DNA from 3 places in the Saccharopolyspora sp. NPDC002376 genome. Region 1 is predicted to be linked to each of the others. Evidence: riboswitches for the same ligand, from Rfam matches in the RefSeq annotation. Region 1 holds a riboswitch; each other region holds the start of a gene.
The links. A riboswitch is a leader RNA that binds a small molecule or an ion and turns the genes downstream of it on or off. The one in region 1 is predicted to bind glycine.
Positions count from the first base shown of each region.

Region 2: another riboswitch for glycine. It lies ahead of gcvT (glycine cleavage system aminomethyltransferase GcvT); the one in region 1 lies ahead of gcvH (glycine cleavage system protein GcvH).
Region 3: another riboswitch for glycine. It lies ahead of gcvP (aminomethyl-transferring glycine dehydrogenase); the one in region 1 lies ahead of gcvH (glycine cleavage system protein GcvH).

Region 1 covers NZ_JBSFBZ010000010.1:3,333-5,586, forward strand. The annotation lists gene ACWCO2_RS09640 (PucR family transcriptional regulator) at 1-1,042, opposite strand, end outside; glycine riboswitch at 1,156-1,250, shown strand; glycine riboswitch at 1,251-1,348, shown strand; gene gcvH (glycine cleavage system protein GcvH) at 1,404-1,775, shown strand; gene ACWCO2_RS09650 (L-serine ammonia-lyase) at 1,802-2,254, shown strand, end outside.
Region 2 covers NZ_JBSFBZ010000008.1:26,315-28,568, reverse strand. The annotation lists gene gcvT (glycine cleavage system aminomethyltransferase GcvT) at 1-916, opposite strand, end outside; glycine riboswitch at 1,034-1,132, opposite strand; glycine riboswitch at 1,133-1,232, opposite strand; gene ACWCO2_RS08335 (TetR/AcrR family transcriptional regulator) at 1,538-2,164, opposite strand.
Region 3 covers NZ_JBSFBZ010000013.1:106,892-109,145, reverse strand. The annotation lists gene gcvP (aminomethyl-transferring glycine dehydrogenase) at 1-959, opposite strand, end outside; glycine riboswitch at 1,134-1,235, opposite strand; gene ACWCO2_RS12040 (MerR family transcriptional regulator) at 1,325-1,894, opposite strand; gene ACWCO2_RS12035 (bifunctional nuclease family protein) at 2,168-2,254, opposite strand, start outside.

The sequences.
Region 1 (2,254 bases):
CCACCGCGTAGAGCATCGTGCCGATCTCGGTGACCAGCGGCCGGCGGCCGATCCCGCGCGTGATCCACTCCCACAGCGCCAACCGGTGCCCTTCGGCGGGCCCGGCTGAGGCGGGCATCTCGATCGCGATCACCCGGTGTCGCTCGTTCGGGACGGCCAGTTCGTTGGCCGCGACCCGCCAGCCCTCGCCGCCGTCCAGCAGCAGCCGCACCTGCTCCGCGCTGCGCCGCCGCTCGGCGTCGGCCACCGCCCGCCAGCGCAGCAGCTGCAGCGCGACCAGGTGTGCGGTGTCGGCGAACGCCGTCGCACGCTCCTCGGAAACCTCCTCGGGCACCACCGCCCACATGGATCCGAGCAGCTCGCCGCCCATCCTGATCGGCACGACCAATCGGGGCAGCGTGCCGTCCTGCTGGGCGGGCACGAAGATCGCCGAACTGCCCTTGCTGAGCTTGCGGAAGGTGCCGTACGCCCGGAACTTGGCCAGCACGTCGTCCGGCTGCCTGCGCCCCATGATCGTCGAGACCCGCGCGGGATCGGTGAGGTCCTGCCGGGCCGAGTAGGCCAGCACCTGGGAGCGCGCGTCCTCGATCGTGACCGGCGCGTCCACCACGTCGGCCACCGCGTCGGCGAGCCGGAACAGATCGCCGACCCCGGGGCTGCGCGCGCCCGCCTCGTCGATGTCGGTCCCGGCCAGCGCCGCCCTGATCAGCCAGACCAGCTGGGCCCACGCGGTCTCCGACCGGACCTCGACCAGCGCGACCCCGGCCGCCTCGGCCGCGGCGACGATGCGCTCATCGGCGGAGACCGGCGGTTTCAGCAGCACCGCCGAAGCGCCCCGGTCGCCGCAGACGCGCACCAGTGACGCCGCCTGCTCGCGGTCCGCGACGGCCACGCCCAGCACGAGGTCGCCGTCGACGACGGTCAGGTGCTGGTCGGGTTCGGCGATGACCACGTCGCCGACGCACGCGGTCGATTCCGGGACGACCACCGAGCGCAGCAGGGTCGGGCCGACCCGTTCGACCAGTGCTCGGACGTCGAGCATCACCGGCCTCCTGGAGAAGCGGCCGCCTTGGCGGTCAGTTGGGGAGGGCATTGTGACACCAAGACAGGCACGTTTATCGTTGCTGAGCAGTCTGACAATCGCATACTGGCCGTCGACCCCGTGCGGGAGAGACCTCGTACCAGCTGCGAGGCGCCGAAGGAGCAAGACTCCCCACAAACTCTCAGGCACCCATGACCGTTCGGGCGAGGCAACTCTGGAAAGCGCGCGCCACCGCTGGCGCGCCACCCAAGGTGCAAGTCGCAGGTCTGCGGCGAAGCTCTCAGGTCCCGAAACAGAGGGGGAGGCCCAGCACATTTCCGGGCGCGCCCGCGCCCTCCGAGCAGCCTTGGAGCCTCCCACCATGTCCCTGCCGCAGAACCTGCGCTACACCGAAGAGCACGAGTGGATCGAGGACCGCGACGAGCTGGTCCGCATCGGCATCACCGACCACGCCGCCGAGGCGCTCGGCGACATCGTCTTCGTGCAGCTGCCGGAGGTCGGCGAGCAGATCGAGGCCGGGCAGACCTGCGGTGAGATGGAGTCCACCAAGTCCGTGAGCGACCTGTTCGCGCCGGTCACCGGCGAGGTCGTGGCGATCAACGAGTCCGTTGTGGATGATCCCGCGCTGGTCAACGCCGAGCCGTTCGCCGGCGGTTGGCTGCTGGAGGTGCGCGCCACCGGTACCGGTGCTGTGCTCACCGCGGAGCAGTACGCCGAACTGATCGGGCAGTAGGACCCGGGCAGCAGCGGAGGCGATCAATGGCGATCAGTGTCTTCGACCTGTTCTCAGTGGGCATCGGACCGTCCAGTTCGCACACCGTGGGACCGATGCGGGCGGCCAAGCGATTCGCGCGACGACTGCGCGACGCGGGCCGGTTGCCGCAGGTCACGCGGGTCAAGGCGGAGCTGTTCGGTTCGTTGGGGGCGACCGGCCACGGGCACGGCAGCCCGAAGGCGGTGCTGCTGGGCCTGGAGGGCCACAGCCCGGAGGTCGTCGATCCGGCCGCGGTGGCGGACCGGGTCGTCGAGATCGGCGAGACGGGGCGGCTGTGCCTCGACGGGACGCACGAGATCCGGTTCAGCTCGGACCGCGATCTGGTGATGCACCGCCGCAGGTCGCTGCCGGTGCACCCGAACGGCATGCGGTTCACCGCCTTCGCCGGGGACGCCGAGCTGGACAGCGCGGTGTACTACTCGGTGGGCGGTGGTTTC
Region 2 (2,254 bases), on a different contig from region 1:
CCAGCACGCGGTAGCCGTGCCGGGGCGCGCGGCGCTGGTCGGTGCTGAGCCCGACCAGGGTGCGCTCGGTGGGCTTCTCCGCGACGGCGGCCAGCGCTTCCTTGCCGACGAAGTCGACGGTCTTGTCGAGCTTGACCACCCGGCCGAGGTTGGCGTGGAACGGCGTGAGCTCGGCGGACAGCTCGTTGCCGTACAGCGGCATGCCGGCTTCCAGGCGCAGCGTGTCGCGGCAGGACAGCCCGGCGGGCTGCAGCCCGTGCTCCGCGCCCGACTCGGTCAGCGCCTGCCACACGGCCTCGGCGTCGCCGGGCGCGGTGAACAGCTCGAAGCCGTCCTCGCCGGTGTAGCCGGTGCGCGCCAGCAGCACGTCCTTGCCCGCGACCTGGGCCGGGTAGCCCGCGTAGTACTTGACGCCGGAGAGGTCGGTCTCGGTCAGCGGCGCGAGGATCGCGACGGCGTTCGGGCCCTGGATCGCGATCAGCGCGTAGTCATCGGAGACGTCCTCGTGCTGGGCGTCGAACCCGCTGATCCGCTCGGTCAGCTCGGCGGAGACCACGGCGGCGTTCGCGGCGTTGGCCACCACCAGGAACTCCTGCTCGGCGAGGCGGTAGACGATCAGGTCGTCCAGCACACCGCCCTGCGCGTTGCAGATCATGGTGTAGCGCGCGCGGCCGGGCGTGATGCTGGAGGCGTTGGCGACCAGCGCGTGGTCCAGCGCGGCCGCGGCTTCCGGGCCGCTGATCCGGATCTCGCCCATGTGGCTCAGGTCGAACAGGCCGGCCGCGGTGCGCACCGCGTTGTGCTCGGCGATGTCACCGGAGTAGCGCAGCGGCATCTGCCAGCCGGCGAACTCGGTGAGGTTGGCGCCGAGTTCCTCGTGCACGTGGTGCAAGGGCGTCTGTCGTGGCGACGACATGGTGGTGGGACTCCTCCTGGTGGGCGCCGGTCGGCAGTCGAGGGCCGGTCAGCTCACTGCGCCCAACCTTATCGGGGACACCTCGACCCCGACCTGCGCGGGCTGCGCTGGTCGGGCGGTCTCCCCGGAGTCATTGGCCTGAGAGTTTCGCCACCTCGGGAGGTGGCTTGCACCGTGGGCGAGAAGTGCATGCTTCTGCTTTTCTCCGTGATCGCCTGGTGTCGTGCGGTGCCGGTGCCTGAGAGTTTGCTGGGGAGTGTTGCTCCTTCGGCGCCCCGGTCCCGAGAAGGGCCGGAGTCTCTCCCGCACGACGTCGTAGGCGCGCTATTCGGTTCTGCGTCAAGGACGCTACGAACCACCAGTGACCCACGTCAACCGGAAGGATGAGTGATCTCGTGCCGACTTGCTGTGGAGTTCTGAAAGAGCGTGAGGTCCAGTGGAGTGAAGCAGCGGGATCCCAAGAGCGTCGCGGAGTTAGTCGATCAAGGTGACGTCACGAGTGGAAGGCAACGGCGCTCATCTATACCGACCCGGAACTGGTCAAGCGCTTGAGTGGTCCGATCGAAGGGGACTTTGGCCCGGTGCCTCCGCCGGAAGGAGTCGATGAGTGACTCCCAAGCGTTAGCCGGTGAGTTCTCGGTACTGCTTCTGCAGGCCGTCGATGAGGGCTTCGAGGGCTAGTTCGAAGCTGGCTGCGTCGATTTCCGCTGCGTGTTCGCGGAGCAGGTGTGCCTTGTTCAGGTGGGGGAAGCGGTCGCCGTAGAGGTCCGCGTCGTCCGGGAAGCCGCCGCTGAACGAGCCCATCGCCGAGCCCACCACCAGGTACTTCGTCGAGGCGCCGATCATCGTGGCGTAGCGCTGCGGCCAGCCCGCGCTGGTCAGGCCGCCGTGCACCGCATCGGCTCGGCGCAGGGCGTTCTCGCGGCGGGCCGGGCCGTAGGCCAGGAACGGCACCAGGTTGGGGTGGGCCGCCAGCGCCGCGCGGTAGGAGCGGGCCCAGCTGCGCAGGCCGGTCGTCCAGTCCTGCTCGAAGTCCGAGACGTCCACCGAGCCCATCACGTCTTCGGCGATCTCGTGCAGCAGTTCTTCCTTGGTCGCGACGTGGTTGTACAGCGAGGCCGCGCGCACTCCGAGGCGTTCGGCGAGGCGGCGCATGGACAGCGCTTCCAGGCCATCGGCGTCGATGATCTCCAGTCCGACGCGGCGGATGCGTTCCGGCGACAGCCGGGGAGTGGTCGGTCTGGGCACGTCTTCTCCTAGTCGGATCTCTTGCGGCGCTCGCCGGGGCCGTCTTAGGCTGCCATAAAACTAACAACGTTAGTTAGATGGCCGCAGGAA
Region 3 (2,254 bases), on a different contig from region 1:
TAGGCCTTGTTGCCGTCGGCGTCGACGCTCACACCGACCAGTCGGCCGGGCAGCTGCCGCTCGAATCCCTTGGCCACGGCCATGAATCCGGCGTGCGGACCACCGAAGCCCATCGGCACGCCGAATCGCTGGGTGCTGCCGACGACCACGTCCGCACCGATCTCACCGGGCGCGCGCAGCAGCGTCAGGGCCAGCAGATCGGACGCCACCACGACCTTCGCCCCGCGCTCGTGCGCCTCGGCGATGATCCGCTCGTGGTCGCGCACCGAACCCGAAGCACCCGGGTAGGACAGCAGCGCGCCGAAGAACTCGTCCTCGGGCAGCCCTGCCGACAGGTCGGCGACGACGACCTCGATGCCCAGCGGCTCGGCGCGGGTCTGGATGACCGCGATGGTCTGCGGCAGCGTGTCGGAGTCGACCAGGAAGCGCGGCGACTTGGACTTGCCGGCGCGGCGCACGAGCGTCATGCCCTCGGCCGCGGCGGTCGCCTCGTCCAGCATGGACGCGTTGGCCACCGGCACCCCGGCCAGGTCGGCCACCATCGTCTGGAAGTTCAGCAGCGCCTCGAGCCGGCCCTGTGAGATCTCCGGCTGGTACGGCGTGTACGCGGTGTACCAGGCCGGGTTCTCCAACACGTTGCGCAGGATGACCGGCGGGGTCGTGGTGCCGTAGTAACCGAGCCCGATCATCTCGGTGTGCGGGTGACAGCGGCGCGCGAGGTCGCGCAGCTCGGCAAGCGCAGCGGTCTCGGTGGCCGGCTGGGGCAGCGCCAAGCGCAGGTCGTCCTCGCGGATCGCGTCCGGCACCGCGCTGCGGCCCAGTTCCTCCAGCGAACCGACGCCGATCACGTCGAGCATGCGGGCCAGTTCGGCCGGGGACGGCCCGACGTGCCGGTCGGAGAACGGCGTGCCGTGCTCCAGAGCGGCCAGGGGAATGCGGTCGTGGGTCACGTCGGACATCGCCAAACCTCAATCATCGCGGCGAACACAGGGGCGGCAGTACAGCCAGGACTGCGCTGCTCTCCCCCTCTGTCACCGTCCGCGAAGCGAACGCCTGAGAGCTTCACCCGGGGACCGGGCTTGCACCGTCGGCGGGTGGTGCCAGCGAATGGCACCACCTCTTTCCAGAGGTATCTCGCCCGTGCGGTCCAGGTGGCCTGAGAGGTTGTCGGGGAGGTTTTGCTCCTTCGGCGCCGACCGCGGCTAGGCCGGGCCGGACTCTCCCGCACGGGGTCGGCGATGTGTCGCAGCCTACCCGATCAGGTGGCCCGCGCGGACCTCTGATGCGAGCTGCGGCACAGTCTTTCGATCACGGCCAGGGCTGGTCAGCCGGTCTCGGCCTGGCGGTCCCGGCGACGGCGGGACAGCTCGTCCGCCGCCTGCACCATCTCGCCGCCGTCGGCCCGCTCGGCCGGGAACTCGTGGATGGTGCCGCTGATCTCGCGCATCGCACCGCTGACGGCGATGCCGAACACGCCCTGACCACCTTGCAGCAGGTCGACCACCTCCTCGGCAGAGGTGCACTCGTAGACCGTCGTCCCGTCGCTGAACAACGTCAGCCGCGCCAGGTCCTCGACGCCGCGGTTGCGCAGGTGCTCCACCGCGACCCGGATGTTGTGCAGCGACACCCCTGTGTCCAGCAGGCGCTTGACCACCTTGAGCACCAGGATGTCCTTGAACGAGTACAGCCGTTGCGAGCCGGAACCGGCCGCACCGCGTATGGACGGGCCGACCAGCTTGGTGCGCGCCCAGTAGTCCAACTGGCGGTAAGTGATGCCGGCGATCTGGCAGGCGGCCGGGCCCCGGTAGCCGACCAGTTCGTCCGGCAGCGAGGCGTCTGGGAACAGCCCACCCTGCTCCGCGGCAGCATCCCCGTTGGACGCTTCCTCGACCACGCCTGCCTCCCCTCGTCCGGCTTGTCGCCGACGACGATCACCAGCGCCCGAATCGATTGCGATCAGGGCCGCGAACACCCCGCCGACAGCCAGCGGCGCAGCACCGCCGCATCGGCGGTTCACCCGCTGAATCACACCAGGGCGATTTCGCGTAACCCGACGGTATGCCTGCCTCGCGAGGAGGTCAACGCGACGCGCGGGCGCCGGGACGACCCGGCCCCCGCCTGCAACTGCAAGCGGGGGCCGGATGTCAGATCTCGGGTCTGCGACGCCTCAGGTGTCCGCGCCGCGGAAGTCCTCGGGAGACACGGAGTCGAGGAACTCGCGGAACTTCTCCACCTCGTCCTCCTGCTCGTCCGG